One region of the Aequoribacter sp. genome, then DNA from elsewhere that is predicted to be linked to it. Evidence: predicted binding sites of a transcription regulator. Region 1 holds the regulator's gene; the other holds the start of a gene.

The links. The regulator sigma-54, encoded in region 1, starts transcription at its own class of promoters, with help from an activator protein. The targets are predictions, from matches to a motif close to TGGCACANNNNTTGCNNT.
Region 2: a site for sigma-54 is predicted at 10,037-10,054, ahead of ACTF5Z_RS07935 (putative urea ABC transporter substrate-binding protein). Genes of this name have one in related genera too.

What each region holds. Positions count from the first base shown of each region.
Region 1 covers NZ_CBFHWH010000006.1:11,494-27,053, reverse strand. Annotated here, with positions in the region: gene ACTF5Z_RS02080 (YhcB family protein) at 1-17, shown strand, start outside; gene ACTF5Z_RS02075 (Nif3-like dinuclear metal center hexameric protein) at 14-778, opposite strand; gene ACTF5Z_RS02070 (S1C family serine protease) at 834-1,934, shown strand; gene hisD (histidinol dehydrogenase) at 1,925-3,244, opposite strand; gene hisG (ATP phosphoribosyltransferase) at 3,237-3,875, opposite strand; gene murA (UDP-N-acetylglucosamine 1-carboxyvinyltransferase) at 3,888-5,150, opposite strand; gene ACTF5Z_RS02050 (BolA family protein) at 5,178-5,411, opposite strand; gene ACTF5Z_RS02045 (MlaC/ttg2D family ABC transporter substrate-binding protein) at 5,416-6,129, opposite strand; gene ACTF5Z_RS02040 (calcium/sodium antiporter) at 6,272-7,249, shown strand; gene ACTF5Z_RS02035 (KpsF/GutQ family sugar-phosphate isomerase) at 7,259-8,233, shown strand; gene ACTF5Z_RS02030 (KdsC family phosphatase) at 8,230-8,739, shown strand; gene lptC (LPS export ABC transporter periplasmic protein LptC) at 8,817-9,290, shown strand; gene lptA (lipopolysaccharide transport periplasmic protein LptA) at 9,271-9,771, shown strand; gene lptB (LPS export ABC transporter ATP-binding protein) at 9,771-10,496, shown strand; gene ACTF5Z_RS02010 (RNA polymerase factor sigma-54) at 10,589-12,064, shown strand; gene hpf (ribosome hibernation-promoting factor, HPF/YfiA family) at 12,119-12,406, shown strand; gene ACTF5Z_RS02000 (PTS sugar transporter subunit IIA) at 12,414-12,881, shown strand; gene rapZ (RNase adapter RapZ) at 12,878-13,753, shown strand; gene ACTF5Z_RS01990 (HPr family phosphocarrier protein) at 13,763-14,035, shown strand; gene mgtE (magnesium transporter) at 14,119-15,477, shown strand; gene yjgA (ribosome biogenesis factor YjgA) at 15,467-15,560, shown strand, end outside.
Region 2 covers NZ_CBFHWH010000045.1:1,846-16,540, forward strand. Annotated here, with positions in the region: gene ectA (diaminobutyrate acetyltransferase) at 1-165, opposite strand, end outside; gene atzF (allophanate hydrolase) at 369-2,138, opposite strand; gene uca (urea carboxylase) at 2,128-5,733, opposite strand; gene ACTF5Z_RS07915 (urea amidolyase associated protein UAAP2) at 5,796-6,437, opposite strand; gene ACTF5Z_RS07920 (urea amidolyase associated protein UAAP1) at 6,441-7,157, opposite strand; gene ACTF5Z_RS07925 (ABC transporter ATP-binding protein) at 7,177-7,944, opposite strand; gene ACTF5Z_RS07930 (ABC transporter permease) at 7,941-8,765, opposite strand; gene ACTF5Z_RS07935 (putative urea ABC transporter substrate-binding protein) at 8,803-9,843, opposite strand; guanidine-I (ykkC/yxkD leader) riboswitch at 9,898-9,993, opposite strand; gene ACTF5Z_RS07940 (sodium/sugar symporter) at 10,266-11,822, opposite strand; gene ACTF5Z_RS07945 (glycoside hydrolase family 3 protein) at 11,840-14,281, opposite strand; partial or broken gene ACTF5Z_RS07950 (glycoside hydrolase family 16 protein) at 14,312-14,695, opposite strand, start outside.

The DNA.
Region 1 (15,560 bases):
AGGAGCAGCGACATTAAGCTGGGTTTGGAATATCGATAAACCGATGCTCCAACCCAAATTCACGCTCAAGCCATGCACCTAGGGCCTGCACACCCCCGCGTTCGGTTGCGTGATGCCCTGCTGCAAAGTAATGGATTTTTTGCTCGCGCGCTGAGTGTGTTGTTTTCTCTGAAATCTCACCGCTAATATAAGCGTCCAAGCCAAGCACCGCAGCTTGATCAATAAAACCCTGCGCGCCACCCGTGCACCACCCAAAACGCTTCACCAAGGAGTCGTCAGCCGCCACCCAAACACAGGAGCGGCCCAGGGCGAGCTCAATCCCCCGGCGCAATACCTGAGCATCACATGGCTGCTCAAACACCCCCTGCCATACCGGATGATCAGCACTGCCGGGGTGCAATGTAAACGGCGGCAAATATTCCTGAAGGCAGTGACCTAGAGTCGTATTATTTCCCAGCTCAAAGTGGTAATCCAAGGGCAAGTGGTAAGCCAGCATATTCAGGTCGGCCGCTAACAAGGTTGCCAAACGCTGCCGTTTCATACCCACGACAGGCTCAAATTCACCTTTCCAAAAGTACCCATGGTGCACCAGCAAGGCATCCGCCTGCCAAGCAATTGCCTCATCAATGGCAGCTTGGCACGCTGTGACGGCTGTGGCGACACGCTGGATGTTCGACCGCCCCTCTACCTGCAAACCGTTAGGACAATAATCAGGTATCGATTTCGCGCTTAACAATTCATCCAAAGCGGCCACCAGGGCAGCTCGTTCGATAGACATATGAACTCTCCAATCAGATTGCGTATACTGAGCGCATTACATTGGGTAAAAAACTATGCAACGCATTTTGTCACAATGGCTGTGGCCATCAATAGCTGGGCTTGCGATTGCACTGCTGGTGCTAGAGTATACCGGTTGGCGCTCCAACAGTCCGCAACCCGCCGAGCGGATGACCAGCTACGCCACAGCCGTCGCAACGGCGACACCCTCTGTAGTAAACATTTACACCGCCAAGGTCGTGAATGAGTCGCCCAGTCAGAGAAACAACCGCTTCAATCAACTTAACCGCGGCTCCAACCAACAGCGCGTCGAGCGCTCGCTCGGATCGGGCGTCATACTATCAGAAGACGGTATTATCTTAACGAATCGTCACGTCATTGCCGGCGCGGACGCCATACAAGTTTTACTCAATGACAATCGCAACGCGCGCGCCGAAATACTGGGAGCTGACCCAGCTACCGACCTCGCCGTGCTCAAGATAGACCTAGATCATTTAAGCCCCGCCATCATTGGCGACTCAAACGCAGCCCGTGTGGGCGATGTGGTCCTCGCCATTGGCAACCCGCTGGGCTTTGGTAGCTCAGTGACGCAAGGCATCATTTCTGCCTTGGGGCGCTATGGATTCCAAGGTGGGGCTTATTATGAAGATTACATCCAAACCGACGCCACGATTCACATGGGCAACTCGGGCGGGGCGCTAATCAATACCAAGGGTGAGCTGTTGGGCATCAATTCCCTGATTTACACTGGCGGCAATACCGCTAATGCCAGTGCGGGCATTGGGATTAGTCTCGCCGTCCCGATTAATCTTGCGACGTTTGTCGCGCAGGACCTCATTGACTACGGCCAAGTTATTCGCGGCTGGATGGGTGTTAGCGTACAACCCTTCATCCCCGACACAAGTCAACCTACCGTCGGCGCCTTGCTGGTAACCCAGACAGTCGCGAATGGCCCCGCCGATCGGGCCGGAATAAAGCCGGGCGATATTATTACCGCCATTAACGACGAGCCGGTGACCGATGGACGCATTGCAATGCACCGCATCGCGTTATTGCGACCGGGGGACATCATCAGCGTGACGCTGGTGGACGAGAGTGACAACACACAAAATCTGAACGTGGTGCTTGGCTCGCTCCAGCAAGCACCTCAAAGCTGAGCGGGCTTGTCTGCCTTAAAGCGCATTTCTGCACTCTGTGCATGCGCCGTCAGACCCTCGGCGCGCGCGAGCACGGAGGTACACTCACCTAAGCGCTGACCAGCGTCGGCCGCGACTTTGATAATCGATGAGCGCTTCTCAAAGTCGTATACGCCAAGGGGCGAACTGAAGCGTGCAGTGCCGGATGTCGGCAGCACGTGATTCGGCCCCGCACAGTAGTCACCCAGTGATTCCGTCGCATAGGCGCCTAAAAAGACAGCGCCAGCATGCTTGATTTTTTGCAGCAAGGCCTCGGGATCCGCTACCGCGAGCTCCAGATGCTCAGGTGCTAGACGGTTGCTCACAGCGGCCGCATCTGCCAAATCCGTCGTCGCAATCAGCGCACTGCGCCCCTCCAGTGCGGCAGCAATAATTGCATGACGCTCCATGGTTGGCAGTAGGCGAGCAATACTGTCCTGCACTTGCTCCAAAAACTGAGTATCGGGACACAACACCAGCGCCTGGGCCATTTCGTCGTGTTCACACTGGGCAAACATATCCATGGCGATCCAGTCTGGATCAACGCTGCCGTCAGTAATGATCAACACCTCCGATGGACCTGCGATCATATCGATACCCACTTGCCCGTAGACTGCTCGCTTAGCCGCAGCAACGTAGGCATTGCCAGGACCCACTATCTTATCGACCGCTTTAATACTCTCGGTGCCATACGCCAACGCGGCAACAGCTTGTGCACCACCTATCGTGATGACCTCGTCGACACCCGCCAAATAGGCAGCTGCAAGGACCCAATCGTTGATTTCACCTCTCGGCGACGGCGACACCATCACTATACGCTCAACACCGGCCACTTTTGCCGGAATGGTGTTCATTAACACCGACGAGGGGTACGAGGCCTTTCCACCTGGCACATACACACCGACAGAGTCCAGCGGCGATACGCGCTGACCTAGGGTGTTACCCAGGGCATCGGTAACACGCCAACTGTCTTGCTTTTGATGCTGATGAAACCACTCGATGCGCTGGGCAGCCAGAGACAGCTGCTCGTAGCCCCCCTCAGGTAGTCGAGCAACCGCCGCTTGTAGCTCATCAATGGAAACCCGCAAATCCTCGATAGACTCGATCTCGCGAGCATCAAATTTCCGAGTTAACTCTACGACTGCGGCATCCCCCGCGGAGCGCACTTTGCCAATAATGGCATCCGTTGCCTCAATGACACTCTGATTCAAGGCGCCTTGAGCATCACAGATCGCCGCGAGCCGCGCATCAAAATCGGCGTCTGTCGTTGCAAGTTGTCGAATTCTAGTCACGGCATACCTCGCTGGGAAGCGCCTCTTTCAGGCGGTCGATCAAGCCACTCACTTGCGCATGGTGCGAGCGCATAGCCGCTTTGTTTACGATCAGACGCGAACTGATATCGGCAATGGTCTCCTTCGGCGCCATCCCGTTAGCGCGCAAGGTATTGCCGGTATCGACGATATCCACAATCTCGTCGGCCAAATTCATTAGGGGCGCCAATTCCATCGCACCATACAACTTTATCAATTCAACCTGCACTCCGCGCTCAGCGTAAAAATTCCGCGCCACATTCACGAACTTAGTGGCCACTCGCAGCTTTCCACTCGCAGGTTTGGCGTCAAGAGCGGAGGCAGTCATTAATCGGCATTTAGCGATACCCAGATCCAGAGGCTCGTAAACGCCTTCCGCGCCGTGCTCAAGCAGGACATCCTTGCCGACCACGCCTACTTGCGCCGCGCCATAGCGAACGTAGGTCGGCACGTCAGTTCCGCGAATAATCACCAGAGAAACTTCAGCCATAGTCGTCGGGAAAATTAATTTGCGGCTACTGTGCACATCTTCCAGCGGCTCAATGCCTGCGTGCGCCAACAGAGGCAGCGTCTCTTTCAGGATTCGGCCCTTGGTGAGCGCGATAGTCAGCATGATACTTCCTTGTTAACTGTGTAGACGACGAATATCAGCGCCTAACGATTGCAAGCGCTCTTCAATACACTCGTAACCACGATCAATGTGATAGATGCGATCAACCAAAGTCTCGCCCTGTGCCACCAAGCCAGCAATGACTAAACTCGCCGAGGCCCGAAGGTCACTGGCCATGACCGGCGCGCCGGCCAGCTGTGGCTGCCCTTCGATGACCGCAGTGTTCCCCTCAATTTTAATTTTCGCACCCATACGATTCATTTCGTGGGTTTGAATAAGGCGGTTTTCAAACACGGTTTCCACCACCGTCGACACACCGTCTGCCACCGCATTCATTGCCGTGAACTGAGCCTGCATATCCGTTGGAAAACCTGGATAAGGCGCCGTTTTTAAACTCACGGGCTTCGGGCGACGCCCTGCCATATCCAGCTTGATGACATCACCATCTACCTGAATGTCTGCACCTGCATCGGCGAGTTTTTGCAAAATAACGTCCATAGAATCAGGTTCGGCACCCCGTAGCGTGATCGAGCCTCCGGTTGCCGCTGCAGCCACCAGATAGGTCCCGCTCTCGATGCGGTCGGGCATAACAGAATATTCACAATGACCCAGCCGCTCGACGCCCTCGATCACCACTCGATCAGAACCATGCCCAGTAATTTTTGCTCCCATGGCGTTCAAGAAGTTGGCTAAATCTACCACTTCCGGCTCGCGCGCCGCGTTATCCAGCACGGTTCGGCCCTCTGCGAGCGCCGCGGCCATCATTAAATTCTCGGTACCACCGACGGTCACGGTTTCCATGACGATGTGTGCGCCTTTCAAACGCCCTTGCGTGCGCGCATGAATGTAGCCACCATCGACCTCTATCATTGCGCCCATCGCCTCAAGACCTTTTAAATGCAGGTCAACGGGGCGACTGCCGATGGCGCAGCCGCCTGGAAAAGACACGTGCGCCTCACCGAAACGTGCAACCAAAGGCCCCAATACCAAAATCGAGGCCCGCATGGTTTTCACCAAGTCATAATCCGCTTGATAATTCGTAATGGTATTGGCATCTACCTCTACGCCTAAGCGTTCATCGATAATGACCTCAACACCAAGGCAACCCAGCAATTCCAGCATGGTTGTGACATCGTGCAGATGCGGCAAATTGCGCACCACAACGGATTCGCTAGACAAGAGCGTTGCCGCGAGAATAGGGAGCGCGGCATTTTTTGCACCCGAGACCTTGAGCTCACCGTGCAGCGGCTTGCCACCACGGATCAGTAGTTTATCCAATGCATACCCCGCTTCGCTTGCGCACGATCACGCTTCAGCCTCGGCTGGCGTTTTGGCACGAATGTTAACCGCGTGAATAGTTCCGGCAGCAATTAAGTCAGCAACTACCGAGTAGACCAACTGTTGACGCTTAACCGCTCGCAAACCTTCAAACTGGGCACCCACCGCATGAATGGTGTAATGGCCGCCCTGTTCCGTAACCGTTACATCGCACTCTGGCAGACCCGCCGCCACAATATCTTCTAAAGTCTGTGCATCCACAGAGCTACCCCTCTTTACCCCAGTTGTCGATAACACTTTGAACCACCTGCTCAAAACAGGCTGAGTCGTTCGACTCACACTTCAAAGAGCGCGCGTATTTTTTGGCCGCACTGTCAAATTGCGAGCGGTAGATATCACCCAAATTCACGTCCTCGATGATCACGTTCACTAACTGCCAGTTCCCATCTTTGGACTGTCGCATTTTATACTCAACCGAGTAAGGCTCATCGTTGGCACGCTTTATCTTTTGATAGACCGACTCGATGCTTGCCGACTCCGCGCCCTCAGGTTTGACCACCTCGATCTCAGCTTGGGCAAACGCGATAAGACCTTTTGCGTAGGTCTCGACTAAATTTTGACTCATGACTTCGGTAAAGGCCTCAAGCTGGTCTCGCAAAGTAGCTCGCCCCTCATCAGACAAAGACATGTAGTAACGCTTAGAGGCAAAATTCCCCATTACCGCACGCGAAAACCCACGGTAATCAACGACATCGTCCATCACGCCTCGCAAAGCACCGATGTACGAGGTCAATCCTTCCTCGGTAGAATCGTCGGCCGTGGCCAATACATCCATCACGCGTTCGGTGGTGTTAAAAACAGTGTCGTAAGCACTAATCGACGGCGCCTCACTCTTCGCTTCTTGCGCTTGAGCGGGTACACCTAGGCTTGCGATCAATACGCCCGCGGCGAACAACAAAACACTCATTCGAGCAATCATTTTTACTCCTTTTCCTCCCAAATACACGGTAGGGCTTCGCTTGGTTGATGTTGGCTGTATAATGCGCGCCAACGGTGCGCGAGTATACCCGATGTTGGGTGTGCTGCGGGCATTATAACAGCTACTTACAGGCGATTTCTCTATGCTAGTAAACATTGCCGCCATATTGATTGGATTCCTAATTCTTATCTGGAGTTCCGATCAATTTGTCGAAGGCGCTGCATCTATCGCAAAAAAGATGGGTGTTTCTCAGATTATTATCGGCATGACCATCGTCTCGATTGGCACCTCTGCACCTGAAATCGTGGTTTCTGTTATCGCTGCGCTCGACGGCGCTGGCAATCTAGCCGTTGGTAACGCACTGGGATCGAACATCGCAAATATTGGCCTCGTCCTTGGCGCAACCTTGCTCGCAGCACCTCTGCTACTGCGAGACAGCTACTTAAAAAACGAAGTACCCATATTGGTGGGCGTCACCTTGCTAGGCGCGCTGTTGCTGAGCGATGGCGTCCTCAACCGTTTGGACGGCGTTATCTTGCTTGCTTGCCTGGTCGCCATTCTCGCCAAAATGATTCGTGACGAAAGCCGCGACCACGTTCTGCAAGAGCAGGCCGAAGAGGAACACATAGCAGAACTCGGCGCCTCCTACCCCTGGCTTCGATTTGCTGGAGGTGCACTGCTGTTAATAGCCAGCTCGCGTCTGCTCGTGTGGGGTGCGGTCAATGTTGCGCACACATTAGGCATATCAGAATTGATTATCGGACTGACAATTATTGCTATCGGCACTAGCCTACCCGAGTTGGCCGCGTCGATTGTCAGCGCGCGTAAGGGACATGCAGAGATTGCCTTGGGCAATGTACTGGGTTCTAACTTATTTAATTTGCTGGCGGTGCTTCCCATACCCGGCTTAATCGCACCGCTTGCGCTAGACAGCAGCGTCCTGAGCCGCGACTACCCAATCATGACAGCGCTGACGCTGTTACTGGGTGTCGCCATGATTCTCGCGTACCGACGGGTCAAGTCACACGGCACCCCCGCCAGTTTAGGCCGCAAATGGGGAGCGTTTTTGCTAATGTGTTGTCTTTGCTACTACACTCTAATTACTTTGACGATAGGTTAAGCGCTTATAATGACTTTAGACCCGACGGCAGCCCTCACGGCCGCCAAGCGAACATTTCAGATGGAAGCCGAGGCGGTTGCCAACCTCGCTCAAAAACTGGACCAACAATTTCCCAAAGCCTGCGAGCTAATGCTGGCCAGCACAGGCCGAATTATTGTCACAGGCATGGGAAAATCTGGCCACATTGCGCGCAAGATTGCGGCGACCCTGGCAAGCACTGGCACGCCCGCGCATTTCGTGCACCCAGGCGAAGCAAGCCACGGGGACATGGGCATGATCACAGCGCAGGACGTTGTCGTTGCCTTATCCAACAGCGGCACTGCCGTCGAAATACTGACGCTATTACCCTTACTCAAACGTCTTGGGGTACCTCTAATCGCTATGACCGGCAACCCAGACTCAGCGCTTGCTCTGGCGTCTGACGCACACCTAGACACGGGTGTAGAAACCGAGGCTTGCCCACTCGATTTGGCACCAACCTCCAGCACCACGACGGCCTTGGTGATGGGCGACGCGCTCGCCATTGCCCTGCTTGAAGCACGGGGCTTCACGGCCGAGGATTTTGCATTCTCACATCCCGGCGGCAAGCTTGGCCGCAAGCTTTTGCTTAAAGTTGCCGATGTGATGCGTGAAGGCAGCGCGATACCTAGAGTAAACTCCGCCACCAAGCTCATTGATGCGCTGCTAGAAATCAGCCAAAAAGGTTTGGGCATGACCACGGTAATCGATCAAGACGACGTTCTGCTAGGACTTTTCACCGATGGCGACTTGCGCCGCACCCTCGACAAGGGGCTGGATGTGACATCGACTCTCATACGAGAAGTCATGACCACGGGCGCTAAAACTATTGGTGCCAATCATCTTGCCGCTGAGGCTCTGAACATCATGGAACAAAACAAGATCTCAGCGCTGGTTGTCGCCGAGGGCAACTCCGTACGAGGCGTCATTCATTTGATGGATTTACTGCGCGAGGGTATCGCATGACCCCTTTCAAGGACCTACAAGCCTTGGCGCTTGATGTTGATGGCGTGCTAAGTGATGGTCGCTTATATTACGGCAACAACGGTGAAGAGCTCAAAACCTTCAATATCCGCGATGGCCTGGGCATTAAACTCTTGCAACAAGCGGGCATTACCGTTGCCATTATTACCGGCCGCACCTCCAGTATCGTCGCCCGTCGCGCGCAAGAACTGGGCATTGAACATATTATTCAAGGCCGGGAAGATAAACTCTCTGCACTGCATGAACTCTGCGCACAACTTGAATTAAGCACAGAGCACGTTGCTTACATGGGGGATGACTTACCCGACCGCAAAGCGATTATCGCCGCAGGTCTCGGCGCAACCGTGGCCGACGGATCCGAAGATGTAAAGGCCGTCGCTGATTGGTGTAGCACCAAAGCTGGCGGCGCTGGCGCAGTGCGTGATTTAGCCGAGACTTGGCTTAAATCTGTCGGCTTGTGGGACCAACTTGTAGAGCAACAAGCCTAGTGGCTAGCAAGCGCATACAAACCATTGCTCTCTGCGTCGCCGCCGCAATAGCTTGGCAATTCTACGACGACATTGACATGCGTGATGCCCCGTCAGAACGCCCGCGCGATGTGCTGCAAACCTATCTCAAAAACAGCGAGACCGTGCGCTTTGACACGAACGGACAGGCCAAAGACAGTGTCGGAGCAGAAGAAATTCGCTACTTCACGGGGGTCGCGCGAGGAGAACTCACCAAAGCCAGCATATCCAGAACATTAACGATCAGTGAGAGCTGGTCAGCGAGTGCCATGCAAGGCACCGTTTACGAAGATAATCAAACCGTTGAATTGCAGGGCCAGGTTGTTCTCAATCACGACTCGAACGACATTCAACTGACCACCGATCGACTCCGACTCGACTTGGTAAAAGACATTGCGTCCACCGACGCACTTGTTACACTGGCTCACCATGGCGCCACAACCCAATCAGAGGGCCTGACTGCTGACCTAAAACAACAGTCCTTCCACTTTATGCACAAGGTGACTTCTGTTTATGCTCCGCTCGAACCGTAACTTCCTGGGTCTCCTGCTCATCGTGCTCAGCCCATGGGGTTTAGCGCAATCAGCACAGGATCCCATTCGTATCAGCGCCGACGAAGCGACACGATCTGAGCTCGAGGGCATTACACGCTATTTGGGCAACGTCGTTCTCGTGCAGGGCACCATTACGATCACTGCCAGCTCCCTCGAAATTGATCAAGCAAACCCGGAAGAAATCAAAATCATCGCGACAGGCTCACCGGCGACGTTTGTGCAGCCTATGGCAGGCGCAGAGCCTGCTATTGACGCGAAGGCTCAGACAATTCGCTACGAGCAGGACGCGCGCAAGGTCATTCTCGAACAAGATGCTCGCATTCAGCGCGGCGAATCCGTCATTAGCGGGCCTCTTATCGAATATTTTATAGACGAAAAGCGCGTCCAAGCGGGTCAAGATGCCAACCAACCCAAGAGCCGCGTTGAAGTTGTCATTCCACCCTCAGGTAGCACACCCTAATGGCCCTATTAAGAGCGCAACATCTGGCCAAAGCGTATAAAGGACGAAGCGTCGTCAAGGATGTTTCTCTGCAGGTGAACAGCGGCGAAATCGTAGGCCTTTTGGGTCCTAACGGGGCCGGAAAGACAACCTGCTTTTACATGATTGTCGGCATTGTACCTGCCGATGCGGGCTCTATCAGCATCGATGATCACGACCTTACCAAACTCGCGCTACACCAGCGCGCGCAGGTGGGCCTCGGCTACTTACCCCAAGAAGCATCGGTATTCAGACGCTTGAGCGTGCGAGACAATATTTTGGCAATACTGGAAACACGCAAAGAATTGGGCCAGAAAGCCAAAGCATTCTTGTGCGACCAGTTGATCGATGAATTCCGTTTACACGCAGTGCAAGATACCCTAGGGCAAGCGCTGTCGGGCGGCGAACGCCGGCGCGTCGAAATCGCTAGGGCCTTAGCGCTGGAGCCAAAATTCATTCTGCTTGACGAGCCTTTTGCAGGTGTCGACCCTATTTCAGTCAACGACATTAAAGATATCGTGCGCAGCGTAGCCGAACGTAATATTGGTGTGCTCATCACGGATCATAACGTGCGCGAAACGCTAGATCTTTGCAGTTCAGCGTACATCGTTGGCGAAGGTCACATCATCGCCGAAGGTGGTGCCGACGCCATCTTATCCAACCAACGCGTTCGCGATATCTATCTCGGTGAGCACTTCACTTTATAGCCAGCAATAAATCACAGCAAAAACCGCGCCAACACTTGTCGTTAAGGTGCGCATAAGGCTACACTCGTCTTCTACCTCAGTGGATTTTTGGCATGAAGCAGTCGTTACAGCTAAAACTCGGTCAACAGTTAACCATGACCCCGCAGCTGCAGCAGGCCATCAAGTTATTACAGCTCTCTACCCTCGATTTACAGCTCGAAATTCAACAAGCAATAGAGTCCAATCCCCTGCTAGAACTCGAAGAAGAGTTCGCGGACGATGCACAGATACTTGATGCTCGAAGCCGTGAAGGCCCAATGGACAACCTTGAAGATGCGGCTGCAGAAACGCCCAGCGGTAAGGAAGATTGGGATCAATCCATTCCCGATGAACTCCCGGTAGACACTCAATGGGATGATCTACTGCCCTCTTCATCGAGCCCACCACCAGCGACCAATGACGACGATCTGGAGTTCGATTACGCCCAACAAGGTGCGGCTGAGACGACCCTGCAAGAACACCTTTTGTGGCAATTAAACTTAACGCACTTGTCAGACATTGATCGCATGATTGCGGTCACAATTATCGACTACACGGACGATAACGGACGCTTGACGGCCGACCTGGAAGAAATTTACGAGGTCGTTGCCGAAGAAGGTGATATCGACTTCGATGAAGTCGTTGCCGTATTGCACGGTTTACAGCAGTTTGAGCCCACCGGGGTTTTTGCGAAAGACCTGCAGGAATGCCTGCAACTGCAGCTTCGACAACTGCCGGCTGACACCCCGAATCGTGATACCGCGAATCTACTCCTGACCCGTTACATGGCCCAGTTCGGCGCCGGTGATTTCAAGCAAATCATGCGCCGAGCTCGCCTGACAGAAGATGACTTAAAAGCCGCGATCGGTCTGATACAAACGCTCGACCCCAATCCTGGCCACACCTATCATTCGGCATCGACTGAGTACGCAATACCCGACGTATTCGTGAGCAAAAAGCAGGACCGATGGGTGGTTGAGCTCAATCCCGATATTGCACCAAAGCTGCGAATTAATGACACGTATGCCAGCATGATTCAGCGCGCAGACAACAGTGACCAAAACAACTACCTGCGCGACAATTTGCAAGAAGCCCGTTGGTTTTTGAAGAGCCTGCTCAGTCGCAATGAAACCCTGATGAAAGTGGCAACGAAAATTGTCGAACACCAACGAGGCTTTCTAGAGGAAGGCGAAATTGCAATGCGCCCGCTCATCTTGAGCGAAATCGCAGAGCAGGTGGAAATGCATGAATCGACAATCTCACGCGCAACCACCAACAAGTACATGCACACACCGCGCGGCGTGTTTGAGCTAAAGTATTTTTTCTCGAGCCACGTACGCAATGACGATGGCAGCGAGCATTCCTCGACCGCGATCCAAGCGATCATAAAGCGCCTGGTCTCCGAGGAAAGTCCCAAAAAGCCCCTGAGCGACTCAAAAATCGTTACGCTGTTAGAATCAGAAGGTATTACTGTTGCTCGAAGAACCGTCGCCAAATACAGAGATATTTTGCACATCCCACCGTCAAACGAGCGCAAACGCCTTGTTTGAGGTAGTATGAAATTGAGGGCTCGGTCCTCTTGCTATTTGAATAAGGAGTAGTTTATGCAATTGACTGTAAGCGGACATCACGTTGACGTTACCGATGCGCTGCGCAACTATGTCGCCAATAAGTTTGAGCGCCTAGAGCGCCACAGTGATCACATCACCAAGGCCGACGTCACCCTGATCGTCGAAAAAGCGGCACAAAAAGCCGAAGCCTCGATTCACGTAGCGGGTGCTGATTTGTTCGCCGCCTCAGAGGCGGAAGATATGTATGCTGCTATCGACTTATTGGCCGACAAGCTCGATCGGCAAGTCATTAAGCACAAGCAGAAAGCCAGGGGGCACTGATCAGCCAATGTCTGGCATACTCACCCGTTTATTATCCACTCATCGACTGGACACCCAACTTGAGGTGTCCAGCAAAAAACGCTTGTTTGAAGAAATCGCTGAGCGAATTCAGCACGATTACCCCGAGATTACCGCGCGATCAACATTCAATCGCCTACTCGCCCGGGAAAAACTCGGTAGTACCGGATTAGGACAGGGCATCGCTATTCCTCATGCGCGCCTAGAGGGTGCACCTGAGATCATTGGTGTATTCTTCACCCTAAGCCAAGGCATCGAGTTCGATGCACCCGATGATCAAAATGTCGACTTAGTCTTCGCCTTGTTAGTCCCCGAGAACGAGGAACAAGAGCACTTGACTACACTGGCAACCCTGGCTGGGCTGTTCCAAAACCCCAATTTCTGCCGTGATATTAGAGCGGCTCGCACGGTCGAAGCACTACTCAAAACTCTTGAAACGTGGGAAGCAAACACGTGAACAACTGCCCTTTAGTGATTATTAGCGGTCGCTCAGGCTCGGGCAAAAGTACCGCACTACATCTGCTCGAAGACGAGGGGTTTTACTGCATTGATAACTTACCTTTGGGGCTGTTAGAGCAGCTTCTACAGGAAATCGAAGGCGATCACTTCGCTCACTTCAAAGGTGTCGCGGTATGCATTGACTCGCGTAACGCCTGGACGAAAGTGGGGGACCTTAGCAATATTTTAGCCGCCATCCCCGAGCGCACGCAGGGTAGTGTTTTATATTTAGATGCCCTCGACCCCATACTGATTACCCGCTACAGCGAGACTCGACGCCGCCATCCGCTCACCAATCAGCGCACCACCTTATCAGACGCCATTGCTCAAGAGCGTGAACTGCTAGAACCTGTGCTCGAGGCTGCGTCTATTGTGGTGGACACCAGCGAAATGACCATTTACGAATTGCGTGACACCATTCGTCAACGACTTTTAGGGGCAAAAAAAGGCGAGTTATCCATACTGTTCCAATCGTTTGGTTTTAAAAAAGGTATCCCCTCGGACGCCGATTTGGTCTTTGATGTCCGAATGCTACCCAATCCGCACTGGATTAAAGAACTACGTCTTCTTAACGGTACCGACCAAGGTGTTGTCGATTTTTTAAGCCAGCAGGAACCAACACAATATCTATTCGATGACATCTGTTCCTTCGTCGAGCGCTGGCTACCGTCTTATAGTGAGAGCAATCGGAGCTATGTCACGGTGGCTATCGGATGCACCGGTGGCCAACACCGTTCGGTGTACATGGCGCAGCAACTCTTCCAACACTTCAGCGCCAGCCTGTCGAATATTCACGTACGTCACCGCGAATTACTATCGCGCGAGGAATAGGGCCTAGCGATGATCGAAGCACAAATTGAAATCATTAATAAATTGGGCTTACACGCACGAGCGGCAGCGAAGTTCATTGCGTGCACGGGACATTTCGGTTCGACCTGTCGAGTGGGTAAAGACCCCAAGAGCTTGGTGGATGGCAAAAGCATCATGGCCGTTATGATGCTCGCCGCGGCTAAAGGCACCGTTTTGCATGTCCGCATCGAAGGGAAAGATGAAGCAGAAGCGTGGGAAGCCCTCAAAACACTCATTAACAACCGCTTTGATGAAGGCGAGTAATTCCCTCTACTCGCGCTACAATTTCCTCAGTGAGGTTTTGCTAAATCTGGTATCCTAGTCCGCAGTAGATAGGAACGCCAAACATGAGCTCAAAACTCACCTCCATTGCCCACGATAAGCTCGAGTCGTTACTGAACTCGCGCGACAGTGCGCGCATTGCCGACGTGAGTAGCATGCTCAATGACATGCCGCCCGCAGATGTTGCCCACCTGATCGAATCGTCGACACCGAAACTTCGACACATCCTGTGGCAACTCGTCGACACCGAGATTGAAGGGGAGGTCATCGGCGAACTCAGCGAGGAACTGCAGAGTTTATTCCTCGCCGAGATGGATGCCGCCGAGGTTGCGGTGATGACCGAGGGAATGGCGGACGATGACATCGCCGATATTCTGCAGCAATTACCCGGCGCCGTCACCCAAGAAGTGTTGGCGTCAATGGACCAGCAAGATCGAGCGCGTATCGAGCGGGTCTTGACCTATTCAGAGGATACTGCCGGTGGTTTGATGACCACCGATGCTATTACTATTCGTGCGCGCGTCACAATGGATGTGGTCCTGCGTTACCTGCGGCGCCATTCCGAAATCCCGTCTATGACCGACAGTCTGATCGTGGTGAATAGCCAAGATCAATACATCGGTTTGCTGCCTTTGCGCACCCTATTGGTGTCTGATCCGTCGGCATCGGTTCGCGAAATGATGATTACCGACATCGATCCTATCCCCGCCAACATGCCCGATACTGAAGTGGCTCGCTTATTCGAGCGCAACGACTGGGTATCGGCGCCGGTGGTCGATGAAAACCGCAAACTTTTGGGCCGCATCACAATCGACGACGTCGTCGACGTCATCCGTGAAGACGCCGACCATTCGTTTATGTCGATGGCGGGTCTAGACGAAGAACAAGACACCTTCGCACCGATTCTTCGCACCACTCCGCGACGAGCTTTGTGGCTAGGCATTAATTTATTAACGGCCTTTGTCGCCGCGAGTGTGATTAATTTATTCCAAGAAACCATCGAAAAGGTCGTCGCTCTCGCGGTGCTTATGCCCATCGTCGCCTCCATGGGTGGCATCGCCGGCACTCAAACCCTAACGGTTTTGGTTCGTGGTATCGCGGTGGGGCAGATTTCTCGCAGCAACCAAGGCTGGCTGATCAATCGAGAATTAGCTGTCGGCGTGATTAATGGTTTTCTCTGGGCCGCAGTCGTTGGAGTTGCAGCCTCTTTGTGGTTCAACGACTGGACTTTATCCTTGGTCATCGCCATCGCATTGATCATTAATCTAATCACGGCCGCGCTGACGGGGGCAACACTGCCTTTATTTTTAAACCGCATTGGTATCGATCCTGCGCTCGCCGGCGGCGTTATTCTGACGACCGTTACTGACGTTGTGGGTTTTTTGTCATTTCTAGGATTAGCGACACTATTTTATGCAAGATGAAGAGTGGGATGACTGGGATGACCTGCCCCCCAGTAAAAGCGCCGTCAAACGCCAACTGGCCGAGCTTACGGACCTAGCAAGAG
Region 2 (14,695 bases), on a different contig from region 1:
CGCACCGCACAGCTGGCTATGACTCTCAACAGCAACCGACGTGTCCGCAAAATGAGTGCATTGCAAAAAGTTCAGGTAGGCAGAGTTCGTATCGAGTGGGGGGCATTGTGCCACCAGAGCATGTAGTTTTTGCCCATCGCCCTTCATGAGCTTGCGGAAGTACACAGTAATCTCTTCTTGACTATTTTGGTTTCAAAAGTTTCATAGCGCCTATCAGAAACAGAGCCTATATTTAAGGGAAATCTAAAAAATTTCGCGCCAATTTACTTTCAGCTCAAACTAGTTTACTGGTAGACGACAAAAATGTCTAGCTTCACAGAGGAAGCTAGACAGAGTGACTTATCTATCGCGGTGAAAGGATACGAGGATTACGCCGAAGCCAAGTACGCTCGCCAATCCCCAAACCTACTGACATCCTGAGCGCCGGAATCAACGCAGCCGGCTGCTGCAATAAAACCTTTCACTTCTCGACCATCAGTTAAGGTCACGGTGCCCAAACCCAGCGGCGCGGGAATGCCCTGCAAAAAAGAACCTACAGAGTCAATCGGCAAACGCCAAAGCTCGGCACCAATGGAGGAGCCATTCTCCAAATCACCGACCAGCGCCGGACGTTTAACACCACCGCCCGGAAGCGCAAACAAGCGATAGGTCGGCGCCGTTTTAACCACCTCTAACAAGTACCCGCCCCGCTCTCGCAATTGGGGATTTAAGGGCAAACCCTCCATGTGCGCCCCGCAGACCAACAGATCAAAATAGCGACTGTCGGCCACCGGTTTATCGCGACCCTCAGTGACTGCACCGATATTCAAGCGCCGAGCAATAGACAGTAAGGTGCGATCGCTGCAACGCGAGCCAACCAACGTCAGCCCAAAAGGCAAACCTTGGGATGTCGCCCCCGCGGGAATGGCGAGACCGGCGTAATCCAATAAGTTCATGTAGTTGGTGTAGTAACCCAAGTTAGTGTTGTACAGGACAGGTTCGGCTTCGAGCTCAGCCAAGGTATACAAACGCCCTGCTGTCGGGGTTAGCATGGCATCGACTTGCGCTAACTGCGCGTCACACAAGCGTTTTAGCGCTTTTAATTGATACTGCGCTTTGAAACACGCGGCGGCCGAGAGGTCTGCCCCCCCCTGAATGATACCGCGCACCACAGGGTTCACTTTATCGGGATACTGGTTTAACGGTTCTTCGCAAGCCAAAGTCCGCTCAGCCACCCAGGGGCCCGAATAGAGCAAGGAGGCCGCCTCGGCAAAAGGCTCAAAGTCGAGCTCTATCAGTTCGATGCTCGTATCAGTTTGGATTCTAGCCAAGGCGGCATCGTAAGCTTGTTGGTAATGGGCATCGCCAAAAAACTGAAGTTGCGAAGGCTTAATTACGCCCAGTTTGAGTGGGCCCGAGCGACGCCCCTCGGTTCTTGCGGCGTTGCTGTCGACGTTGACTTGTGCAAATGGGTCGGCTGAATCAAACGCATCCATCACCGCAAACGCGGCCGATGCGGTCTCAAGATCTTTGGCGAACACCGTAACGCAATCCAAACTGCGGCAGGCCGGCACCACACCAGATGTTGAAACCAGCCCCAAGCTCGGCTTCAACCCATATAAATCATTGAAGGCAGCAGGCACACGGCCTGAACCCGCCGTGTCGGTACCCAAAGCAAAGCTCACCATATTCAAGGCGGTGGCCACCGCAGACCCCGAACTACTACCGCCGCTAATGTAAGCGGCGTTGACGCTGTTCTGCACCGCGCCATAGGGCGAACGCGTACCGTTAAGGCCGGTCGCAAACTGGTCGAGATTTGTTTTACCGATCGGAATGGCTCCCGCATCAATCAGCACCTGAACGACAAACGCGGAGCGCTCGGGCAGGTACGAGAACTCGGGGCAAGCGGCCGTCGTTGGCACTCCTGCTAGATCGATGTTGTCTTTTATGGCAAAGGGCACACCCCATAAGGGCGATTGCCGTGGATCAGTATCATCTAAGTACTGGCAGTAGGCCTCAAGCTCTGAATCCTTCAAACAATAAATCCAAATCGGGTTATCGGCATGTGCAGCTATCCGTTCTTTGACCACTGCTAGAAGCTGTCGCGGCGTACCACCCTGCGCGTAGAATTGACGAACATTGGTGATATCAAGCTTCATTGCTAGTCTCCTTAAGTACGCACAGAGTTTGGCCTGCGGTGATGCGCGCGCCTGCACCTAGGGGTAGGCGATACACCCTGCCCGCCCTGGTGGCGACCACCGGAATCTCCATTTTCATGGATTCAAGTACCACCAGGGTTTGACCGGGAACAACCGTGTCGCCTTCGGCTACCGAGTGCTGCCAAACGCTGCCCGATACAGGGCTATCCACTAAAATTGCGCCTTGTGGCCAATTTTCTGATTGGGTAAGCTCAGGGGCCTCTTCCACTTCAAAATGGAACTGCCCATCGCGGTGCCAACGCGCCAGCTCATCGGCAAAGGCCTGCTCGCGTTGCAACTTAAAGGCTTGGATCGATTCTTCTTGGCTGTCGACAAACGCTTGATAATCAGCCAGCGAAAAACGGGTTTCTTCAATTCTGATTGCGTGCTGGCCGGTCGGAAAATCCCGCCGCATCTGCATAAGCTCATCATGACCGACTTCGTAAAAGCGAATCTGATCAAAAAAGCGCAACAGCCAAGGCTGTTGAAACTGTGCGGTCTGTTGATAGCGATTCCACATCTGCAAGGTACGACCAACGAACTGGTAACCGCCGGGCCCCTCCATGCCGTAAACACACAGGTAAGACCCACCAATACCGACGGAATTTTCGGCCGTCCAAGTCCTTGCTGGGTTGTACTTAGTCGTCACCAATCGGTGCCTAGGATCCACGGGCGTCGCGACCGGCGCTCCGAGATAAACGTCACCCAAACCCAGTACCAAATAGCTGGCATCAAACACGACACTCTTAACGGCCTCGATATCTTTCAGGCCGTTAATGCGTCGAATAAACTCAAGGTTACTGGGGCACCACGGCGCATTCGCGCGCACCGACTGCATGTATTTATCAATGGCTTGCTGGCAGGCCTCATCGTTCCAAGACAAGGGCAAGTGCACAACACGCGAAGGCACCTCTAACGAGTCAAGTTGGCTTGCTAACACACGCTCGGCGGCCACCACAGTATCAATGACACTTTGTAGGCTAATCGTCTGCGAATCGTAGTGGATTTGAAGCGAGCGGATACCTGGGGTTAATTCGCGTAAACCCTCGACCTTGGTTTCTTGCAGGTAACGCATCAAGGCATGCGCCCGAAACCGCAAGCGAATATCTAGTTCTAAGTCACCGTATTCAATCAGCAAAAAATGATCACCAGCAGGACGGAAGACAATTTCGTCGCCGAATTCTGCCGCGGGCAAACGATTAATTACTGGGGACAACGGCCGCGTATAGTTTGGTAACCGTACCGGCCGGGGTTCTAGTTCACTTAAAGCGCGATGTTGCGCCGCTTCAATAGCAACGGCAGCCTCAATAGACACCGGCTCAAAGCGCAGTCTATCGCCCGCACGTAGTTGCCCCAACTTCCACAGGTCAGCCGTAATGACGGTAGCTGGGCAAACAAAGCCCCCCAAAGACGGCCCATCGGGTCCAAGAATGACCGGCATATCGCCGGTAAAGTCTATCGAGCCAAAAGCATAAGCATTGTCGTGCAAGTTCGAGGGGTGTAACCCCGCTTCGCCGCCATCCGTTCTCGCCCATTCGGGTTTAGGGCCGATTAGGCGCACTCCGGTGCGACTCGAGTTGTAGTGAACCTCCCAAGTGGCATCAAAAAAGGTATCAATATCACTCTCGGTTAAAAAATCAGGCGCTCCGTGTGGACCGTAAATAACACGGAGTGTCCAGGCGTTAGACAACACCGGCCGCAACTCGACAGGCGCCGTTTGATGCGCACAATTCGGGTTGTTTGGCGGCAAAGCCAGCACATCGCCCGCACGTAAAGCACGTCCGTTGTGACCACCAAATTGCCCTAAAGTGAAAGTGCTGCGTGAACCCAAATATTCAGGGCAATTCAGGCCACCGCCAAAGGCGATGTAGGCGCGCGCGCCAGTGCTTGCTAACGCGCCCATCTCGAGCACGCTGCCAGCCTCGACCTCAAACACCTCATAAGGCGGGATCAGTTCACCATTGCAGGTGAACTCGGTGGTCGCACCGCCCCAAGCAATGGTGGTATCACACGAGACTTTGAAGCTAGGACCCTGCACCGCCACTTCAAATCCAGCGGCGTCGATATCGTTACCCAGCACCCGATTGAGCAAGCGAAAGGTGTAGTTATCAAAGGCACCTGAAGGTGGTACACCCACATGCCAGTAGCCACGTCGACCACGGGCATCCTGAATGGTCGTTTGAGTTCCGCCGCTGATGACATCAAGGCGCCGCGGTTGCCATTGCACATCATTCAAGTAGCGGGTGGTTATCGTCCCAGCAGTGACGACCGCATCCTGCATTAACATCTCTAAGTACTGCAGGTTGGTTTGGGTACCGTACAAGTGACTTTGACGTAAAGCGCTCGCCATTGCCTCGAGAGCCTCAGTGCGCGATGGTCGATGTACGATCACTTTGGCAATCATCGGGTCGAAATAAGGCGATATTTCCAGGCCGGCGCTCACCCAATGATCGATTCGAACATTGGGTTCATCAGTCCATTCAACGGCAGTCAGCAAACCTGGTGCCGGCGCAAAATCTTTGTAAGGGTCCTCGGCGTAGACCCGAACTTGAACAGCATGTCCCTGAGGCTTGGCGTCGAAGCTATCAAAGAATGCGTGCTCTCCGGCACCGACCTTCAACATCCATTCAACGAGATCAACCTTGAAGACTTCTTCGGTAACGCCGTGCTCTACCTGTAAGCGAGTATTTACTTCAAGAAAGTAGAACTGCTCGGTATCGGCGTCAAAAATAAATTCAACCGTGCCGGCATTACGATAACTCACAGAGGCCAACAGGTTCGCTGCGGTGCTGTGAAGGTTAGCCCGCACGTCGTCGGATAAATTTGGAGCAGGGCACTCTTCAATGACTTTTTGGTTGCGACGCTGTGCCGAGCAATCGCGCTCACCAATAGCAAGCGCTCGTCCCTGCCCGTCGCCTATGACCTGAACCTCAATGTGGCGAGCACAGGCGATAAACTTTTCGATGAAAACGCCATCATTGGAAAAATTATTTTGCCCTAAGCGGCGCACGCTGGCGTAGGCCTGCTCAAGCTCAACTTGAGATTGACACACTTGCATGCCAATACCGCCACCGCCTGCTGTGCTCTTAAGCATCACGGGATAGCCAATACGCTCAGCTTCGACTCTGGCATCATCCAGATTAGTCAATAAATCGGTCCCGGGTAACAGCGGAACATCTGCAGCCAAGGCCAGGGCCCGGGCACGATGTTTTAAACCGAATTCAATTATCTGTTCAGGGCGCGGCCCCAAAAACACGAAACCTTGCGCCTCACACGCTTGAGCGAAGTCTGCATTTTCGCTTAAAAAGCCATAGCCAGGGTGAATAGCTTGTGCATCCGTTGCTTGGGCGATCGCCAAAATTTTATCTACTGCTAAATACGTGTCAGCCGCGGGGCCTTCACCTAAACTGAAGGCGTGATCGGCTTGCTGGACATGCAGACTATCGCGATCGGATTCAGCGTAGACAGCGACCGACTCGATGCCTAAGCGACGTAACGATCGAATAATACGAGTGGCAATCGCCCCACGATTGGCGATTAATACACGTGAAAACATAACTCTCCTTGCGGGCCGTCCCGAACGCTTCTACACCTGTGGTCGTCCAAAGGTGGCGTGACTTATTCTTCCCACATCAGCACATCAATCGGTGTGGGGTTATATCCATTGCAGGGGTTATTTAATTGTGGGCAATTCGAAATCAGCATCAGAACATCCCGCTCTGCGCGCAACTCGACGTACTTACCGGGGGCCGAAATGCCGTCCTCAAAGGTCAAACCACCTTCAATGGTAATGGGCACATTCATAAAGAAATTGATGTTGTGACCGATATCCGCTTTGGTTAAGCCACACTCAGGTTTTTCTGCAATGGCCAACATCCAGCTATCGCGACAGCTGTGCATGCAACGCTTCTCTAGATCGTAACGCACGGTGTTACTCTCACTAGCGCAGGCACCGCCCAACGTATCGTGACGACCACAGGTATCGGCCACAATCGTTAACAGCGGTTTGTTGGCGGTAGAACGCAACACTGAACCTGCTGTCAGGTAGACGTTGCCTTGTTCTCGAATGGTGTCAGTTACGCTGTAGCGCTCGGTCGGACTCGAGGCGTCAAAAAAGAGCGTGTCAGCCGCCTGATTACCCTCGAGGTCAAGCAATCGAACCACATGCCCCTTAGGAATGCGTTCGAGGTAGTAGTCACCCGAGTCGACACGATCAATGCGATAAGCAGACGCTGATGTTCTCGAACTTTCAACAATCATGGTTTACTCCTTCGCTCCTAGGTAATACAAGGCGTTATTCATAAAACCTCGTTGATTTTCCGGGCACAGATTTAAGCACTCGTCGTCATCGCCTACAGGCTTCGCTAAAGTTAGGCTGATCTCGACTTGACCTGTCGGATACGAGGCACAGCTGTCTAAAGGGTGAGGGCAGGTATGCAAAATCACCAGAGTGTCCATTTCAAAGCGCAAGGTCAGGCTCTTGCCCTCGGTTTGGGCTGGGGTGCGCAAACTCATATTGCCCTCAGCATCGGTCACGACAGAGCTAAACCAGTTGATGTTGGCGGGTAGGGCATTGGCGGTAAGCCCATATTTTTCAAGCTCGACAAGAAAGGCGTCATACCCGTTCTGATGCCAGTCGTTGCGGTCAGTCTGATAGTTCCGCGCACCAAACATTTGCTCTATGTGGCTCGCGTGGGTATTACCGCAGACGGTATCGTGCCATTGCACGTCATCGTGCGTAATCGACGCAAAAATCCGCCCCATATCCGAGTACAGGCAGTTGCCTTGCGCCAACTTAAAGGTATGTTGCGCCTTCAAAGTATCGGGGGCGTTGTATCGTTCGTACAGGTTCTCGGGATTGTAAAACACCATCCCCACGTTCGAACCGCCACTCAGGTCCGTCAGCGTCATTTGGACGCCACGGCGCACTTTTAACGACCAATGCTTGCCTGCGTCGAGCTTGGTCACATAATTATCCATGATCTAATCCTTTACTCTGTTACTCTGTTCGTTGATCTATCTGAGCTAGAGTCTTCTCGTAATCGTCTTCGCTGGTCGTAGCCAAATTAAGGTCGTAGGTCACCGAGGCACCGTAAGCTTGAGGTGCATGAGGATCATGCCGGCGCTTATCAAAAACCCAGAGCCGGGTCCCCAACGAGAAGCCTTCTTTCAGATCGTGCGTCACCATAAATACCGTTAACCCAAACGAAGCCCAAAGATTTTTGAGCAGTACATGCATATCATTGCGAATGCCGGGATCAAGGGCCCCAAAGGGTTCATCGAGCAATAGAATTCGTGGTTTAGCAATCAGCGCTTGGGCGATTGCTAAACGTTGACGCATGCCACCCGAGAGGGCTTGAGGGTACTGATCGGCCGAGGCCGTTAGACCTACGCGCTCAAGCATTTCGAAGGCCGCCTGATTAGCCTCGCGCTTGGCGCGACCGAATAAGCGCCCTGTGATACCCGATTGTGCCAAGGCTGGCGCGGCCATGACATTCTGCAATACAGTCATGTGCGGAAACACCGAGTACTGCTGAAAAACAATGCCTCGATCTGGGCCAGGTTCGGCTGCAATCGGCTCCCCATCCAAGCGTATTTCACCCTGCGTCGCCGATTGGGTACCCAACAGTAAATTTAGAAAAGTGCTCTTGCCGCAACCCGACGCCCCTACCATGGTCACGAACTCGCCTTCCTTGACCGACAAGGACAGATCTTCCAGTACGGTATTATCGCCGTAGCGTTTCCAAACTTTTTCGACCTCAATCATCGCTCGTCTCCCGCTAAGCGATCCCATGGAAAACACAGGTAATTAATTCGCGCCAAAATCCAGTCAAAGGTAAAGGCCAGCAGGGTAATCCAAGCGACGTACGGCAGAATTACATCCATGGCCATATAACGTCGCACCAGAAAGATTCGGTAGCCAAGGCCGTCGGTAGACGCAATTGCCTCAGCGGCAATTAAGAACAACCACGCGGCGCCTAGAGAAAGCCGCACGGCATCAATTAAGCGGGGCATAATCTGAGGAAGAATCACGCGCAGAATAATTTGCGCGGTATTCGCGCCCAAGGTCTGGGCTTTTATTAATTGCTCTGATGGTATTTCTTGTGTGCGCCGCTGAATATCGCGGGCAATAAAAGGCATAACACCGATGGCAATTAATACCACTTTTGACAACTCACCCAACCCCAGGACAATGAAAAGGATGGGCAAAACCGCCAAGGGTGGAATTAAAGAAACGATGGTTAACAAAGGGTTTAGGGTAGATCCCACCGAGGGTAGGGCGCCAGTGAGCACACCTACAATTAACCCCGTCAATGCCGCGATACCCACACCCAAGCCCAAGCGAATCAAGCTACTCTGAGTGTCGACCCAGAACAAATACTCGCCGGTGCGTTTGCTCGGCTCAAAGGCCATGCGTTTGATTGCGTCACCAAACTGCTCGAAGCTTGGCAGCAACTTATCCGCCTCGTTTTCAGCGAGTCGCGCTTCGGATCCGGCCATATAAAGTAACAGCAGCATGATCAGAGGCACTAAACCAAGCATGACACTGAGTGCTCGCGAGGGCCGCCTGTTAATCCATCGTTTCATAATGATCCTTAAAACTTAAGAGTCCGAGGGGCGAGCTTTACAGCTCGCCATCCGCCGCCATCTTCATGTAGGTAGGATCAAAGCGTAGCTTCACGTTGGTCGTAGAACCGTAGGTGCCCGCCGGAGTTTCAATACCGATAAATCCGGCATCAGGTGCGCCTTCGCCCAGCAAACCGTGATCAAACGAAAACTCAGCCACTTTTTTCATGGTGTCATAAACGACTTGGCTTTCAGTCAACGCGAGCGCTTCTGCTGGGGTATAGAACATCTGAGTGCTAGCTAGCTGCGCATCGTAACCGGCCAAATCCGTACCCGAGGCTTCACCTAGGAAAGTTCGCACCGCTGCGCCTTCGGGCGTTTGTGCCGACATTAACGCCATCGTTTCATACCAGGCGCCAACCAACGCTTTGCCCAAATTGGGGTTCTCGGCCAGCGTTTCGGTATTGATCACCAACATATCAATGATTTCGCCTGGCGTCGCAGCAGAATCAAATACAATGTGGCTATCGGGCATTGCGGCGATTTCAGAGACTAGCGGATTCCAAGTCACCACAGCACTCACATCATCGGTAGTGTATACCGCCACCATATCGGCGTCGGACGTGTTAATGACCTGAACATCGCGCTCAGACAAACCCACCGACTCCAGCGCACGCGCCAGTAAATAGTGCGAAACACTCAGCTCCACTAAGTTAACCGACTGCCCCTTGATGGCGGCAAGGTCCTTTTCACCTTTCAGGATGATCGCGTCGTTGCCATTCGAATAATCGCCCACGATCAGCGCCGTGCTATCCACGCCGCCAGCGGCGGGAATTGTCAGCGCATCCATGTTCGTCATGGTGCAGGCATCAAACTGACCCGCCGTGTATTGGTTAATTGATTCGACGTAATCGTTGATCTGAACTACGTCGATCTCGATATCGTATTTTTTTGCCCATTTATCAACAATGCCTTGTTGGTCGGCGTAGGCCCAAGGCATCCATCCAACATAGATTGACCAGCAGATTTGGAAAGAATCGCGCGCCATGGCTGACGGCGACAAGACTAAAGTTAGCGCAAGAGCTAATAAACGTTTCATAACATCCCCTCTGAGTTGAGTACACGGAATACGCTCGGTAAAAACCTTCGCAAAATCTCCCGGGCTTTTATCCCGCCGTGTAACCTCTAAGAGGTCGAGTGCTCTCGGACCAGACACTGCTAAGCAGCCGGAACCCTAGCGCTCTATTGACAAACTGTTCTGCGGCTTTCACCAAGTGCACGCACTCATTGGTAACGCAGGATCGGTGCCAATTTTGTATTAGTGATAAAAATCAATTGGTTAGGAAATATCTTCAGATATGTGACTGCGATATCAAACCATGAATGCACCAATATAAACAGAGCCGAGCATGAGTTCTGCTCCATATTGGTGCGCGAGGTGATAGCAACGACATCGCCTGTGTAAGCTCAAATGAGAGGCACAAAAAAGGGGCCCGAAGCCCCTTTGAGAATATGACTAGATCACCACCATGTGGCGTATAAGGCGGCTAAGATCAGCGTGACTGCAAATGCAGAAATATTAAAGCCTGTTGTCGTCGCAAATTGGATTTCATCCAAATGAATGGCGCCTTCTTGCTCGCGATTCTGCAGCATCGACACGACAACGGCCAAGCCGGTGGCGATCAAGAAAACGAGGCCTACGCGGTCAATGAAAGGCAATTCCGGCCACAACATTTTGAAGGCAAAGGACAAGACAACCGAACCAATTGCAGCCGCTAAAGCGCCGGCAGCTGTGGTTTTCTTCCAGAACATACCCAACAAGAAAATCACCACGATACCGGGCGTAAAGAAGCCCGTAAATTCTTGGATGTACTGGAAGGCCTGATCAAATTTACCCAACAGAGGCTCCGCTGCGATCATCGCCAAGATCATGGCAATAACCGCTACCGTTCGACCTACAACGACTGGGTCTCCTTGCTTATCAGCTGGACGAATTGAGGGCATTAAATCCATCGTAAACAGCGTCGATATGCTGTTTGTCATAGACGCCAAAGAAGAGACGATAGCCGCCAGCAAAGCGGCAAACACTAGGCCTTTAAGACCAGAAGGTAGCAGCGTCATTGCCTGAGGATAGGCCTGATCAGGCGAACTCAGGTTGCTGTCTAGCGCAAACAGAGCAATACCTGGCAAGACCACAATCACAGGCATAAGCAGTTTCAAGAAGGCGGCAAAAGCAATACCTTTTTGTGCTTCCTGAACACTTTTCGCCGCCAATGCACGCTGGATGATGTATTGGTTAAAGCCCCAATACGAGATATTCATAATCCACATGCCACCGACCAGAACCGACAAACCTGGCAGGGCCATGTAATGCTCATTTTCAGGCGTAAATATCATATCGAATTTTTCAGGCGCCACTCGGGTCAACTCGACAAATCCAGCAACCACACCTTCACCACCGGAGACTTTATCCAGCATCAAGGCCACGATGATCAGACCACCCAACACCAATAACACAACCTGAATGATATCAGTAAAAGCGACCGCCTTTAGGCCGCCATACAAAGAATAGGCTAACGCGAATACACCCAGAACGATCAGGGCGGTTTGCACCGGCACACCAGCGACCGTATTTAGAGCCAACGAACCCAACCACAACACCGCAGTTAAGTTCACAAACACGTACACCGCCAACCAGAAAATAGCTAAGACAATGCGCACTCGATGATCATAGCGCTGCTCTAGGAACTGCGGCATGGTGTAAATGCCGTGCTTCAAGAAAATAGGCAGTAAAAATTTACCCACCAAGATCAAGGTGATTGCGGCCATCCATTCGTACGAGGCGATCGCCAAACCCATGGCGTAACCCGAGCCCGACATACCAATGATTTGCTCGGCCGAAATATTGGCAGCGATCAAGGATGCACCGATAGCCCACCATGGCAGGGACTTCCCCGCTAAAAAGTAATCTTTGGCGTCTTTGTGGTGACCCGCTTCCTCGCGCGACACCCACTGAGCAAGCACAAACAAGCCCAGTGCGTAAGCCACAACAATCGAAATATCCAGTGTAGATAACATAGCGTTTCCTTATTTTATTATTGGCAGTTCACTACCGATTCTGGTGTGGCCTCAGAGCTTATCGCAACACGCTTCAAGGTCATAGTTAAAGGTTTGGCGCTGGCAATGACCAAAGGAGCATTAATTTGCGATAAGTCCGAACCGCGGTCTGCAAAGCACGCTAAGGGAATCGAAGCCTCTTGCCATTCTCCAACTGCTGCCGCCGCTAGCACGTCTGCAAACGGCACTTCACCCGTACAGGGATATTCGCAATCCATGCGAACCGCAACGTCTCCTTCAGGCGCTTGATCAACTCGATAGTTTAGCGTCAGGTAAGCGCCACTCTCGCCCCAAGAACTAAAATCTAAGGGCGCCTGCGAGTACCAATATACTTGCGCTACACCCACAGAGGCGTTCCCGAAACGAACCTGGCGAGCGTCTTCCTGCACATTCACGTCGACCGAGCGCACTTCGACTGCGCCCTCAGCACTGCGCACAAATTTGGAGTTCACTGGAATTTCCCAGTCGCTGTTGTCGCCAACTGCCATTAGCCATGGATCAAAGGTCCGCGCATCAAAGATAACCTGCTCTGCCTGTGCACGCTGCAGCAGAGGTTGTTCATTGAGATCGTCGCGCAGAGTTTCTTCACTCTCTAAGGTCAAGCCGTAGCCATAGGGAAACAGTACGCTCGCTACCGGCAAGTCAGGGTTAGTGGGGTGAACATCAATAGCGGGCCAGTTAAACGAAAGTCGACCTTTAAAATCGAAGTCACTGCCGGGTTCTGCAAATAATACGTCAGCAACGCCGATACCCTCGGTACCTGGTAGCCAAGCCACAACAAAGGCGTCGCTCGCGTTCAATTCGGGGTTGACCCACATCGGCCTACCGGTCAAAAACACCGCGACAGTGGGAATACCATCTGATTGCAAAGCCTGCAGCAGCTGTTGACCCGCCGGATGCTCAGCACCAAAGTTTAGGCTGTCGATATCGCCTTGGCCCTCGGCATAGGGGGTTTCGCCGAACACCACCACGGCCACATCAGGGCGCTGGCTATAGTGACCACTGGGGCTGTAAGTCACTTCGGCACCTTTTTCTGCAGCAACAGACTCTATACCCTGCAATATAGACTGTGCACCCGGGAAATCAGAGTTTTGGTTTCCCGTACCCTGCCAAGTAATCGTCCAACCGCCCGATTGCTGACCGATATCGTTCGCCGCACTGCCAACGACCAAAATCGACTGGCCGCGCTTTAGGGGCAGGACTTGGTCGTTGTTCTTAAGCAGCACTAATGACTCGCGCACCGCCTGTCGCGCAATCTCGCGATGTGAGGCCTGACCGATGACGGACGCATCTAGTACCGCCGATGAGGGAAGCGGTTTATCCATGATTCCGGCCAGAACTTTAACGCGCAGGATGCGACGCACGGCATCATCAATACGAGACATCGGAATGTCGCCATTCGCCACTTGATCTAACATATTGTGGTACAGCGCTTCCCAGTCTTCAGGAACCATAACCATGTCCATACCAGCGTTTATCGCCTGTACGCAGTCACTGTTTGAACAGCCGGCGACCTCACCAATACCATTCCAGTCAGAGATAATAAAGCCATCGAACCCCAAACGGTCTTTAAGCACGTCAGTTAAGATCGTTTTGCTACCGTGGATCTTCTTACCGTTCCAAGAATTGAAAGAGGCCATGACACTCATAACGCCTTCACGTAGCGCTGTCTCATAGCCGCCCGCGTGCTGCTCTAGCAGCTCTTCAAGCGACAAACGTGTGTCACCACGATCGATACCCCTAAACGTTCCGCCATCGCCCACGAAGTGTTTCGCGGTCGCCACCATGTTTTCGGACTGCAAACCGCGCACAACGGCCTCGGCGTAGTCCGCCACAATGTCAGGACGGTCGCTGTAGCTCTCGTAAGTGCGACCCCATCGATTATCTTTAACAATAGCAACGGTCGGCGCAAAAATACCATCGATACCAGTGGCGCGCACTTCACGCGAAGTCGCCGCGCCTATTTGCTCGATCAACTCAGGGTTGCGCGCCGCACCAAGCCCAATATTGTGAGGGAATATCGTTGCACCGACGACGTTGTTATGGCCGTGAACTGCATCGGTACCCCACATGATTGGGATTCCGGCGTTACCTTCGCTGGTATCAATAGAGGCAAGGTAAAGTTCGTCAGCCAGAGCAACCCACTCGGCCACGGTGGCCTGCTTGTTTTTGTTGGGGAATGAGCCCCCACCATTGAGGACTGAGCCGAAGCCATACTTACGCACTTGGTCAGGCGTCACGTACTGTATCTCTGGCTGAATCATCTGAGCGATTTTCTGCTCGAGCGTGAGCGTACTCATAATCCCGTCGACGCGCGCTTCCACCTCTGGATCTATCAAATCTTTCGCCGCGTACGACACCCCAGCGAAAGCGACCATAACACCGCAGCAAATCGCTTTTAATGATCGTGTACCTAACATAACAAACCTCTTACTCGCTTTGTGCAGATTTTATTCTGCTATTTGATTCATATCGTAGATGCGGACATAGTCCACCACCATACGCTGTGGAAAAATACTGTCATCGATGGGTCCACCGGCGCGCCCCCACATACCACCAATTGCCAAGTTCATGATCACGTGAAAAGAATGATCAAAGGGCCACTGGCGCCAGCCCTCGCCGTCGCGGGTGTAAGTAAAATAACGCAAGCCGTCCACCAGCATGTCCATACGATCCGGTGTCCACTGCAAAGTGTAAACATGGAAATCTTCAGCCAAATCCGGAAGTACAATACTGCCTTTACGCTGGTTGCCCTCGACCCAATAGTACCCCTTAGTGTGGACGGTACCATGCACAACGCCCGGTTCAAATCCAACGTGTTCCATCAGGTCGAT